DNA from 4 places in the Vibrio sp. PNB23_22_6 genome. Region 2 is predicted to be linked to each of the others. Evidence: predicted binding sites of a transcription regulator. Region 2 holds the regulator's gene; each other region holds the start of a gene.
What was found. Region 2 encodes CRP, which controls carbon source genes, mostly activating them, when cyclic AMP is high. Its sites were predicted from a motif close to TGTGANNNNNNTCACA; they were not measured.
Positions count from the first base shown of each region.

Region 1: a site for CRP is predicted at 1,027-1,042, ahead of ACVA54_RS13480 (NupC/NupG family nucleoside CNT transporter). Genes of this name have one in related genera too.
Region 3: a site for CRP is predicted at 1,288-1,303, ahead of cdd (cytidine deaminase). Genes of this name have one in related genera too.
Region 4: a site for CRP is predicted at 1,197-1,212, ahead of cytR (DNA-binding transcriptional regulator CytR). Genes of this name have one in related genera too.

Region 1 is NZ_JBNFXP010000016.1:94,195-97,385, reverse strand. It holds gene ACVA54_RS13490 (DUF5363 family protein) at 58-222, shown strand; gene ACVA54_RS13485 (TatD family hydrolase) at 209-982, shown strand; gene ACVA54_RS13480 (NupC/NupG family nucleoside CNT transporter) at 1,187-2,470, shown strand; gene deoC (deoxyribose-phosphate aldolase) at 3,051-3,191, shown strand, end outside.
Region 2 is NZ_JBNFXP010000030.1:16,447-19,637, reverse strand. It holds gene astD (succinylglutamate-semialdehyde dehydrogenase) at 1-591, shown strand, start outside; gene ACVA54_RS17720 (DUF1338 domain-containing protein) at 857-1,654, shown strand; gene crp (cAMP-activated global transcriptional regulator CRP) at 1,741-2,373, opposite strand; gene ACVA54_RS17710 (phosphoribulokinase) at 2,612-3,191, opposite strand, start outside.
Region 3 is NZ_JBNFXP010000004.1:26,227-29,417, forward strand. It holds gene purT (formate-dependent phosphoribosylglycinamide formyltransferase) at 1-150, opposite strand, end outside; gene cdd (cytidine deaminase) at 296-1,183, opposite strand; gene ACVA54_RS04595 (LrgB family protein) at 1,432-2,109, opposite strand; gene ACVA54_RS04600 (CidA/LrgA family protein) at 2,111-2,485, opposite strand; gene sbcB (exodeoxyribonuclease I) at 2,544-3,191, opposite strand, start outside.
Region 4 is NZ_JBNFXP010000017.1:97,331-100,521, forward strand. It holds gene priA (primosomal protein N') at 1-1,162, shown strand, start outside; gene cytR (DNA-binding transcriptional regulator CytR) at 1,367-2,374, shown strand; gene ftsN (cell division protein FtsN) at 2,707-3,191, shown strand, end outside.

The DNA.
Region 1 (3,191 bases), on a different contig from region 2:
GTTAGCTATACACTTAGCTAACGGCGGCTTTTTATTTGGTGTACAGAAAGGTGTGAAATGAATTGGTTTAAGAAAGGACTCAAACGTTACGACGATTGGTGTAAAGAGATGGGACTAACACCAGATCAAAGGCGCAGTTGTGTACCGTATAAACCAGACCCTGCTCATGACGCTTCTTCTAATAAAGAAGAACAAGAGAAGCCGAATAATGAAACTGTTTGATACCCATTGTCACTTCGATTTTGATGTGTTCCAAGACGATTTTGCACATCAGTTTGAGCTTGCTCGTGAGCAAGGTATAGAACGTATCTTGATCCCTTCAGTAGGACCAAGCAATTGGTCTCGCATTCAAACTATAGCCAGCCAATACCCGGGTCTTTACTACGCTTTGGGTTTTCATCCTTACTTTCTTCAGCCTGATTTTGATCAACACGTCGCTGAATTGGAACGGCAGTTGTCACAAGCGGGTAAGCACTGTGTGGCAATTGGTGAGTGTGGTTTAGATTTTTCCATCAATGTTCCTGTAGCACTTCAAGAACGAGCCCTTGAGTTGCAGTTTGAACTTGCGCGAAAATTCAAACTGCCCGTTATTCTTCACTGTCGTAAAGCGCACAATCGACTCGTTCAAATGGTCAAAACGGCAAAACTGCCTAAAGGTGGCGTGTTACATGCGTTTTCTGGTAGCTATCAACAAGCGATGGAATGGGTTCGATTAGGCTTTTTCATTGGGGTGGGCGGCACAATTACTTACCCAAGAGCGAACAAAACGCGCGACGCGATTCAAAGACTATCTCTTGAACATCTGGTTTTAGAAACGGACGCGCCGGATATGCCCATACTTGGATATCAAGGGAAGCCCAACCACCCAAGTAAACTTATTCATGTGTTGAATGAACTTGCGCTTTTGCATTCACAGCAATGGCAAACGATTGCGTGCCAGATGTGGGAAAATAGCAATTCAGTATTCTCAATATGTGAATAAAATCGAAATATGCTGTTTAAAATAGAAAACGTTTTCCTTCCTATTGTGACATGCCTCACAAATGGGGGTGAATCCATGATGAATCTTATAGGAAAGTGTGAAGGTGGCATTACTTTAATTGATGCTGCATGAGTATAATTGCCCCCGCTTTATAGCTCCATTTTGTAACACGCCAATAAATAACTTATAAGGAAGTCATAAACTATGAGCCTGTTTATGAGCCTAGTCGGTATGGTAGTGCTTCTTGCTATTGCATTTGCATTTTCTAATAACCGTAAAGCTATCAATCTAAGAACTGTGGGTGGCGCATTTGCTATCCAATTCGCATTAGGTGCATTTGTTCTTTATGTACCTTGGGGCCGTGATCTACTAAACGGTTTCTCTACTGGTGTTTCTAACGTTATCAACTACGGTAACAATGGTTCATCATTCCTATTCGGTGGTCTTGTTTCTGACAAGATGTTCGAAGTGTTCGGTGGCGGCGGTTTCATCTTCGCATTCCGCGTTCTTCCTACTCTGATCTTCTTCTCAGCACTGATTTCTGTTCTTTACTACATTGGCGCAATGCAGTGGGTTATCAAGATTCTTGGTGGTGCACTACAAAAAGCGCTCGGTACTTCTCGTGCGGAATCAATGTCAGCGGCTGCTAACATTTTCGTAGGTCAAACTGAAGCACCGCTAGTTGTTCGCCCATTCGTTCCAAAAATGACTCAATCTGAGCTATTCGCAGTAATGTGTGGTGGTCTAGCCTCTGTTGCTGGTGGTGTACTAGCAGGTTACGCATCAATGGGTGTTCCACTAGAATACCTAGTAGCAGCATCATTCATGGCAGCACCAGGTGGTCTACTGTTCGCTAAGATTCTTCACCCAGAGACTGACAAGCCTCGCGAAGATTTCGAAGAAGCAATGGACGGTGGCGATGATAAACCAGCTAACGTAATCGACGCAGCAGCAGGCGGTGCGGCTTCTGGTCTACAACTTGCGCTAAACGTAGGTGCAATGCTAATCGCTTTCGTTGGTCTGATTGCTCTTATCAACGGTATGCTAGGTGGCATTGGTGGTTGGTTCGGTATGCCTGAACTCACTCTAGAGCTAATCCTAGGTTACGCGTTCTCTCCACTAGCATTCCTAATCGGTGTTCCATGGGACGAAGCAGTTGTTGCTGGTTCATTCATCGGTCAGAAACTCGTTATCAACGAATTCGTTGCGTACTTGAACTTCACTCCTTACCTAGGTGAAGGCGCTCAAGTGGTTGCGGCAACGGGTGAAGTAATGTCTGAGAAGACAACGGCTATCATCTCATTCGCACTATGTGGCTTCGCGAACCTTTCTTCTATCGCGATCCTACTTGGTGGTCTAGGTAGCCTTGCACCAAACCGTCGCAGCGATATCGCTCGCATGGGTATTAAAGCCGTTCTTGCTGGTACGTTGTCTAACCTAATGGCAGCGACGATTGCAGGCTTCTGCCTTAGCCTTGCAGCACTTTAATTAGAATCGGTTCTTAATATATAGACGCCGTTTTAAATCATGCCCTGTAGCAAGAAATTGCTGCGGGGCATTTTTCGTTTTTGGCCCAAAAAAATTTAACCGCATGTAGGACGACGAGAGTCGCTTACGCAGTCGGTGGAATAGGGGTTGGAAAATTTTGAGATACAAACCGTTTGCGCTCTATTTGGTGCTACAGTTTTGCGGTGAAACTCTATAATGTAGTAATTACAAAGTCGTGGTTATGATTATCAAATAATCACTGAGTGAATAGTACATACTCAATGGGCAAATGAATTGCCCTTCATGTTACATCTTACAAGCGTTTTTCTTTGTGATGTGATATTAAAGACACCGCAATCATAGATTGTTGTGCCATAGGCCAAACTGGTACTGTGCGGTGACAAGGATAGCAATTGGCATATGAATTTTTCGCTGACTATGCCGAGTCTTCAGGGAACCAAGTCCGTTCATTAATAGACTGATTAGCCAAATTTTTACACACTGTCTTCTTCTTGATTATAGTTAGATAGTTGATATGAGGTTAAGCAGTGAATTTTTTGAATATTGATCGGAGATAGAAATGAGCGATTTAAAAGCAGCAGCACTACGTGCACTTAAACTAATGGACCTAACGACGCTGAATGATGATGACACTGATGCAAAAGTGATCGCATTATGTCATGATGCGAAATCAGCAGTAGGTAACACAGCTGCAATCTGT
Region 2 (3,191 bases):
GATAAGGGTGATGCAGTGATTGCTAAGTTGGTGGAAGCGACACGTAACATTCGCGTTGACCAACCATTTGCTGAGCCTGCGCCATTCATGGGACCACAAATTTCGGTCGCGGCAGCCAAGTTTATTCTGGATGCACAAGCTAACCTGCAAGCTCTTGGTGGCGAAAGCTTAATTGAAGCGAAAGCGGGCGAAGCGGCGTTTGTTTCTCCGGGCATCATCGATGTGACGAACATTGCTGAACTGCCAGATGAAGAGTACTTCGGTCCACTTCTGCAAGTAGTGCGCTACGAAGGGCTAGAGAAAGCGGTAGAGCTAGCGAACGATACGCGCTTTGGTCTTTCTGCGGGTCTGGTTTCAACTGACGACCAAGAGTGGGAATACTTCGTTGACCACATTCGTGCAGGTATCGTGAATCGCAACCGTCAGCTGACGGGAGCCAGTGGTGATGCACCGTTTGGTGGTCCGGGGGCGTCAGGTAACCTACGCCCAAGTGCTTACTACGCAGCAGACTACTGTGCGTACCCAATGGCATCAGTGGAAGGTCGCGAGACGGTCTTGCCTGCAACATTGAGCCCAGGTGTCAGCCTGTAATCGAGAAATACGAAGCGGTAACAAAGTATCACCGCTTCTATCTGCCAGAGCTATTTACCAAGTTAGGATTCCGGTAAAGCGCGCTGGCAAACGCCAAAGGCGAGCTCAAGACTCCCCAACGCGTGTTGACTGACTGGCATTTATGCCTCACATACCGTCACAGGTTGATGACCGCGTGTTCGTGATTCTGGACAGCCTTGGGGCTGTGAACGAGCGGTCAACTTCCTCTTATCTCTAACTCTACATTTCATAACAAGGAGTCGTTATGACGCCCGATGTGTTATTTGAATCGCTATGGCAAGACTACATTCAACGTCTTTGCCCTTCTGCTGCTAAAGTCCATCAACTTCTACAAGAAGATGAGCCTTTGATTAATGACCATATTGCGCTACGTACGTTTAATGTCGCTCCCCTCGGTATTGAAACGTTGGCGAAACCATTTTTGACAGTGGGTTATAAAGCCTGTGGTGACTACGTATTTGAAAGCAAAAAACTGGTGGCAAAACACTTTGAGCACCCAGATCCAAAGCAACCAAAAGTGTTTATCAGTGAGTTGAAGGTCGATGAATGTTCGCCAGAGCTGCAAGACATCGTTCATAAACTGGTCGAGCAGGTTGATGCTTCAAAGCTGATTGGCAGCGGCTTCTTGTATGGTGGACGTTTGTGGGAGATTAGTTACGCTGATTTCCAAACGTTGGCGAACGAGAGTGAGTATGCCTCTTGGCTTGCTGCACATGGTTACGGCGCAAATCACTTTACCGTGAGCGTAAACCAACTTAACCAACACCAAGAAGTGAAGCAAGTAAACGACCACCTACGCACAGCAGGCTTCACCATCAACGAAAACGGCGGCGAAGTAAAAGGTACGCCACAGGTGTTGCTAGAGCAATCTTCGACCATGGCCGATAAAGTGCCAGTGGCCTTTACGGAAGGTGTTGAAGTGATTCCTGGAGGCTTTTACGAGTTTGCTAAGCGCTACGCAATGGATAACGGTGACTTGTACTCAGGATTTGTTGCCGCATCGGCAGATAAGATCTTTGAGAGCACAAACGGAAAAAAATAGAGGGCGCTAATCCAGTGTTTTTCTAAAACAAAAAAGCCACCAATGTTTCTATTGGTGGCTTTGAATTTTTTAAACGTTAATCGGAATTAACGAGTCCCGTAAACAACGATAGTTTTGCCGTGTGCAGAAATTAGGTTCTGCTCTTCTAGCATCTTCAAGATTCGGCCTACTGTCTCACGAGAACAGCCAACGATTTGACCGATTTCTTGACGAGTGATCTTGATTTGCATTCCGTCTGGGTGCGTCATTGCATCTGGCTGCTTAGCAAGGTTCAGAAGAGTCTGAGCGATACGACCAGTTACGTCTAGGAACGCTAGGTCACCCACTTTCTGGCTAGTAACTTGAAGGCGACGAGCCATTTGCGCAGAAAGGCGCATTAGGATGTCAGGGTTTACTTGAATAAGTTGACGGAATTTCTTGAACGAAATTTCAGCCACTTCACAAGGAGATTTCGCACGAACCCATGCGGTACGCTCTTGGTCTTCTTCGAATAGACCTAGTTCACCAATGAAGTCACCTTGGTTTAGGTAAGAAAGGATCATCTCCTTACCTTCTTCGTCTTTGATAAGAACCGCAACAGAACCTTTAACGATGTAGTACAACGTTTCAGCTTTCTCACCCGCGTGAATTAGCGTGCTCTTAGAAGGGTATTTATGAATATGACAGTGTGAAAGAAACCACTCTAGTGTTGGGTCGGTTTGAGGTTTACCTAGAACCATAATATATCACTTCCTCTGCAGGGTACGCTTGCGCTATCCGTATTTTAGCTAAGCCCGAATTAGCTTACTAGAATAAGAATACTTTTCTATACTGCAAGCTCTCTTGTGTTTCGGTTAGAAATAGTATCCTTTTTCGAAAACGATTTCTTGATTTTAATCGTGCCATGGTGGAGATTTTGTAAGCAAAAATGTGCACATGATCACGGTATGAAAAGTAAACACTTTATTCGCGAGGTTTTTAACCAATTTTACCCGTTTCGATGAGCTGTTGCAGAATCGGCCTGACGATGAGCTCCATGGCAAAGCTCATCTTACCGCCGGGCACGACAATGGTGTTGTGGCGTGACATAAATGAGCCGTCAATCATAGCGAGTAGATAAGGAAAATCGACATTTTTAATGCCACGAAGGCGAATAACAACAAAGCTTTCATCCAGACTTGGTATGCCTTTGGCGTTAAGTGGGTTTGACGTATCCACGGTCGGGACACGTTGAAAGTTGATGTGGGTACGAGAAAACTGTGGTGTAATGTAGTTAAGATAGTCGTCCATTGAGCGCACGATTGAATCCATCACGGCTTCACGAGAGTGACCTCGGTCGCGCGTATCGCGTACGAACTTTTGAATCCACTCTAAGTTCACGATCGGCACCATGCCAATCAGAAAATCAACATGCTGAGCCACATCGACATCACCATCGACCACGCCGCCGTGTAATCCTTCATAGAACAGCACGTCACTGTTTTCAGGTAAACCTTGCCACGGGGTAAAGGTGCCTGGCATTTGGTTATAAGGTACGGCTTCATCAAAGGTGTGCAGA
Region 3 (3,191 bases), on a different contig from region 2:
GACTTGCATCGCTGGCGCATTTGCGTAACGGTCACAGGCGATGACTTCTAAGCCAAGTCGTTGGCATTCAATTGCCACTTCTTTACCAAGCTCGCCTGAGCCTAAAAGCAATACACGGGTAGCATGTGTGCTAGTTGCAGTACCGAACATAGTGTTCCCTTACAAAATAAAGTGATGAAACAGAAATTGCAGGGGATCATACTGAATTTTTACGGCCAAGCAAACGTTTGCGTGTGATTTTTTACAATAAAAAAAGCTCTACGGTTGTAGAGCTTTCCTGATGCACTCAATGTAATTACAGGTTTACGAAACTGACAGGAATATCAGGGTTAATCGCTTCTAGCGTTGATTGTGTACAAGCGAGGTGACTAATCTTACCTTGTGAGTTTTCTACTAATGCGGCGGCTTTAATATTCTCGAATTCTCCACCGGCCAGCAATATTTGGATAAGAGCCACTTGTAACGGTGGGAGGCTTGGGTTGAAGGCGGCATTCTCTGCGTATGAACCTTGGAACACGCGTCCATCGGTCATTTCTAGAGCTAAACCACTGAGATTGTTTGTGTATGGTGCGTGGCTCATGTTCATTGCATTAACGGCTTTTTGAATCAGTGCATCGTCTTCATCACAAGCGAACTGATGTTTCATCTCTGCCATTAAGCCAGACTCGACGCCTAGGTCTGCTGGACCAAATGCTTCTGGTAAATACTCATGCAGTGACTTTTCTTCACGTTCAGGTAGCTGAACTTTTAGTTCACTAGCGGTCGATAGTTCATTCATGAACTGGCGACAATGACCACAAGGACTGAAGTTAATGGTGATGTCTTTCACGCCACGTTCGCCCTTCATCCAAGCATGGCTGATTGCCGATTGCTCGGCATGAACGGTTTGACCTAGCTGAACACCAAAGAATTCCATGTTTGCGCCGAAGTACAAGCGACCGGAAAGACCACGAACGATTGCACCTACATAGAATTCAGAAATTGGAGCATAAGAGTATGCGGCGGCAAAAGGAAGCAGAGCAACACGAAGCTCTTTATCTGCTAGACCTGTAGCGGTAAGCAGCTGTTCAAATTGCTGCTCAGAAAGAGTGGCATCAAAATCGTCAGCTTGGACGATAGGAGCAAGATGTTTTGAAAGTGCTTCGGGAGCGCTTGCTAGCGCCTGTTCAATGCGACTTTTCATGTTGAATCCTTGTTATTGCATGGACAGTTATTCTATGCGAAATAGGGAAACAATCCGTGCTCCAGATCATGTTCGTGTGTGCAATAACCCATTTCATTTCATTGCTTGGGTGAGCTCACACATGTATTCGATTGCATTAAGTGATAATGTTACCTTTGCCTCATAAATAACTATATCAACGCTTTTTCATATTGCGAGTTTGATACGCGAGTAAAAAGGCTTGCCCTTCGTTGGCAAGCCTCGGAGGGTTATTGATACAACCAAACCGCGAGAGCAAAGAAGCTTGGTGCTAATATTGAAGTAATAATGCCGCACAGCACTAACGCTAAAGAAGAAAATGCTGCATCGCCAGGTTGTTTCTCCGCACATGTTGCCGTACCTAAAGCATGGGAAACGGTACCCATTGTTAACCCACGTGCGATGGGGTGCTTAATGCCGATGATGTTGAAGATAGGGTAAGCCAAAATAGCCCCAAACAAGCCAACAATCAGAACCAGAATTGCCGCGACTGCCGCTTCTCCGCCAAGGGAGCTGGAGATCTCCATTGCAATCGGTGTCGTAACGGACTTGCCTATCAGGCTTGCGATGAGACTGATGTCGGCTTTGAAAGCGACCGCGATAAGCGTTGCTGTAAGCATCGACATGACGCTGCCTAAAGTGCAAGCCAAGGCAATAATGCGCCAATTGGCTTTGATCTGTGGTAGCTGCTCATACAGAGGATAGGCAAGCGCAACGACTGCCGGTTGAAGTAAAAAGCTGAGCCATTGATTATCAGCATAGTAAGTTTCAAATGGCACTTTTAAGTAAGTTAACAGTGGAATCAGTACGGAAATACTGATCAAAAGCGGGTTTGCTATTGGGTTGTTCAGCTTAATCGAAATTTGGCGAGCGGAGAGAAACACAACAATCGTGACAATTAACCACATATCAGTTTTTCTCCTTGAGCAGGTAATTAAGGAACCATGCAAGGCTAACTAATACGATCAGTGATCCCCCGACGGCACTTGCCAAAACAGGTAGAGCGTTTGCAATGAGCATGTCGAAGTGCTGCATAAGACCCACACTGATTGGAACAAATAGTAAGATCATGTAGCGAATAAAGAGTGTCGCCCCTAGCTTAACCCATTCCACTTTTATGATACCCAAGACCATAGACAGAAACAGCACAAGCATGCCAATCACGCTGCCAGGAACTGAGATGGCTGTGTATTTTTGAATCGTGTTACCGATACCGAGTGCACCCATGATCAATGCGAGGGAAATAAAAACATGGACCAGTTGTAATAATCGTTCTTTTTTCATTTTGTTGGCATATAAAACAACAAGCACACCCGAAGGTGCGCTGGAATTAAGGAGAAAGTTATGAGGCTAAACTCTCTATATAGCGATACACAGATTTTAGTATCGCTATCTTTTTTTCATCACTTTCATGTTCGTGAACTAAGTTTTCTAAATTCAGCATGTACTCTTCAATTTGACTTTCAAACACCTCACGGCAATGTTGTGCCCAGCATCTTTGCTCTTGTTCATCTAGCGTGTTTGAGTAATGGCGTGCACGATAGCGGAATAACAGCGGCTTGATGCGTTTATCGTCAAACTCGATATTCAACGCGGCAAGGTTATTTGGATCGGTTTCGCGAATAATGTCCATGGCCGCGCGATCTGCAGGGGAGAAGAATCCATCGTACAACTGCGTATCCACGTCATCGCTCTTATCGAATGCACGTTCAGTCGCAAATAGACTAATGAGTTTTTCACGAATTTCTGGGTGCTGACGAAGCAGTGCAAGATTGTTTAAACACTGCTGACGATCAATACCGATCGATTCTGCATTTTCCGCGGTTAACGTCTTGGCTGGAGCAAGGATCGGGCATTTATTCAGGTGCACAAGTTTGACCGGTACCGGCAGCAAATCACCTAACTCACTGCGTTTGGTGTAAAGACGTTCGTGTAACTCTTCGGCCGAAAGCTCAAGTATTGGCTGTGGATCTTTCGCGAGGTCGATGGT
Region 4 (3,191 bases), on a different contig from region 2:
AGAGCAAGTACCTATCGTACTAGGCTCTGCTACCCCTGCACTCGAGACGCTTCATAATGCGCTTTCAGGTAAGTATCACCATTTAACACTGACACAACGTGCAGGTTCTGCGGTGCCAACAACCAATAAAGTGCTCGATGTTAAAGGGCTGTATTTAGAGAGTGGCCTATCCGCGCCCTTGATTGCAGAAATGCGTAAACATCTAAAAGCAGGCAATCAGGTGATGCTGTTCCTAAACCGAAGAGGTTTTTCTCCGGCATTGATGTGTCATGAGTGTGGCTGGATCGCCGAGTGTAAACGCTGTGATGCTTACTATACCTTCCATCAATATAGTAATGAGATTCGCTGTCACCACTGCGGCTCACAGCAACCCATAATCCATCAGTGTCAAGGGTGTGGTTCAACACAACTGGTCACCGTTGGCGTTGGTACTGAACAGTTAGAACAACAACTGGCGCAGCTATTCCCTGAATACAAAGCAATACGAATTGATAGAGACAGCACGCGCCGCAAAGGCAGCTTGGAAGATGCATTAACGTCCATTCGCAAAGGTGAGTATCAAATATTGATTGGCACTCAGATGCTTGCCAAAGGACACCACTTCCCGAACGTTACATTAGTCGCGTTGCTTGATATCGATGGCTCTCTATATAGCAGTGATTTTCGCGCGTCTGAGCGCTTGGCTCAGTTATTTATTCAAGTGGCCGGGCGTGCTGGGCGTGCAAGTAAGCCAGGTGAAGTCGTTTTGCAAACGCATCACCCCGAACACAGCTTACTCCAAGCCTTGTTACACAAAGACTACCGACACTTTGCGATGACAGCATTAGAAGAACGCAAATTGGCTCAGCTCCCTCCTTATAGCTACCTAACATTATTTAAGGCAGAAGCGAACCACAGTGAGTTGGTCGAAGATTTTCTGCGTCAGGTTCGCTTTACATTAGAGTCGCATCCCTTATTTGATGACAACTGTATGGTATTAGGGCCGACACCTTCGCCTTTAGCCAAGCGTGCGGGGAAATATCGTTGGCAACTATTGCTGCAAACTCAGCATCGTTCATTAATGCAAAAGTTATTAACCAGTACAAAACCTGCTATTGATTTGTTGCCGAATGCTAAGAAAGTACGCTGGAACTTAGACATTGAACCACAAGATCTCAGTTAGCAAACGTTTAACCATGTAATGAATTACCCCTTAATGTGAGTTGCATCACAATAGGAATGCGAGTTTTGTTAAACAGACCGTAACTTTCCCTCTAGAAATGAATAGACTATTCAAATAAGCAAAGTCTAACGTGAGTCAATCACATAGACTGATATTAAAACAACGACTAACGTCAACTTGGCGACAATTTGAGAGGGTATAACTATGGCGACAATGAAGGATGTTGCCCAGCTTGCAGGGGTATCTACGGCTACGGTATCACGAGCGCTGATGAATCCAGAAAAAGTGTCTTCTTCGACACGAAAAAGAGTAGAAGACGCCGTTCTTGAAGCGGGCTACTCTCCGAATTCTCTCGCACGCAATTTACGTAGAAACGAGTCAAAAACCATTGTCACCATTGTGCCAGACATCTGTGATCCTTACTTTGCAGAAATTATTCGCGGTATCGAAGACGCGGCAATGGAGCACGGCTACCTTGTATTGCTAGGAGATAGCGGCCAGCAGAAAAAGCGTGAAAGCTCATTTGTAAACTTGGTGTTCACCAAACAAGCGGATGGCATGCTGTTACTTGGAACGGATCTCCCTTTCGATGTCAGCAAGCCTGAGCAAAAAAACCTACCACCGATGGTAATGGCATGTGAGTTTGCACCAGAGCTTGAACTGCCAACGGTTCACATCGATAACTTAACGGCCGCTTTCGAAGCAGTAAACTACCTAACCCAACTTGGGCATAAACGAATTGCGCAAGTTTCGGGCCCAGATACTGCGGCACTGTGTCAATTCCGCCAGCAAGGCTACCAACAAGCATTGCGTCGTGCGGGTATTAGCCAAGATCCGCTATACAGTGTCATTGCAGATTTTTCTTTTGAAGGTGGTGCACAAGCAGTACGTAAACTGCTCGAACTGCCAACACCTCCGACGGCTCTATTCTGTCACTGTGACACCATGGCGATAGGCGCGATCCAAGAAGCAAAACGGCTTGGCTTGCGCGTCCCACAAGATCTCTCTATTGTCGGCTTCGATGATATTCAATTCGCCCAATACTGCGATCCACCGCTAACCACCGTTTCTCAACCACGTTATGAGATTGGCCGTCAAGCCATGCTAATGATGTTAGAACTCTTGAGAGGGCATGATGTGCACTCCGGCTCTCGCCTACTCGATACTAAGCTCGTCGTTCGTGGTAGTGCTGCGCCTCCGCCATTGCGATAGAAAATTAAAGGACCTAGGTTGTTAGGGCCTAGGTCCTAAGTGGAGCGTGTGGGAAGTTAGTGCATTTGATTGCTTCTCGAGAAAATGACCGGAATACCGAATACGGAGCGCTTCGCTTACGGAATACAGAAAAGACCACGTTTGCGCGTAATCCGTAATCCGTAATCCGTAATCCGTAATCCGTAATCCAAGATTTTAGGTCCTAGGATCCTAGGACCTGCGTTTTATCACGCCCCTTTCTTTTAAAACTAACAAGATTGCGCGAACAGGGTGTTTTCCATCCTCATTCTGGATTAACATATTTCGCAGAATTCTTGATGACCGAAGTAACCGTGGCAAATAAAGATTATGTAAGACGAGGGCGCGGCGCTCCGAAAAAGTCGACAAAAAAACAGCCCTCTAGAAAAAAACCTTGGCGTAGTGGTCTGCTGGCAATTTTGCTTGTCAGTGGATTTGGTTACGGCTTGTACTTATTAAGTAATGATCCAGAGCCAGAACAGCCGGTTGTCAAACAACAGCCTGCGACTACAAGCAAGCCAAAACCGAAAAAAGAGTTGCCTGCACCTCCTGAAGAGAAGTGGGAATACGTAGAGTCATTGCCAAACCGTGAAATCGAAGTCGTCGCTAAAGAGATCGAAGTGTCGAAGATCCCTTACATCATGCAGTGCGGTGCCTATAAAACTCAAGCTCAGGCGGAAGAACGCAAACTGGCGATCGCTTTCCAAGGCATCTCTAGCCAAATTCGCCAGAAAGAAGGCAGTTCGTGGTACCGAATAGTACTAGGGCCATACAAGTTCAAGCGTGACGCCGAAAAGGA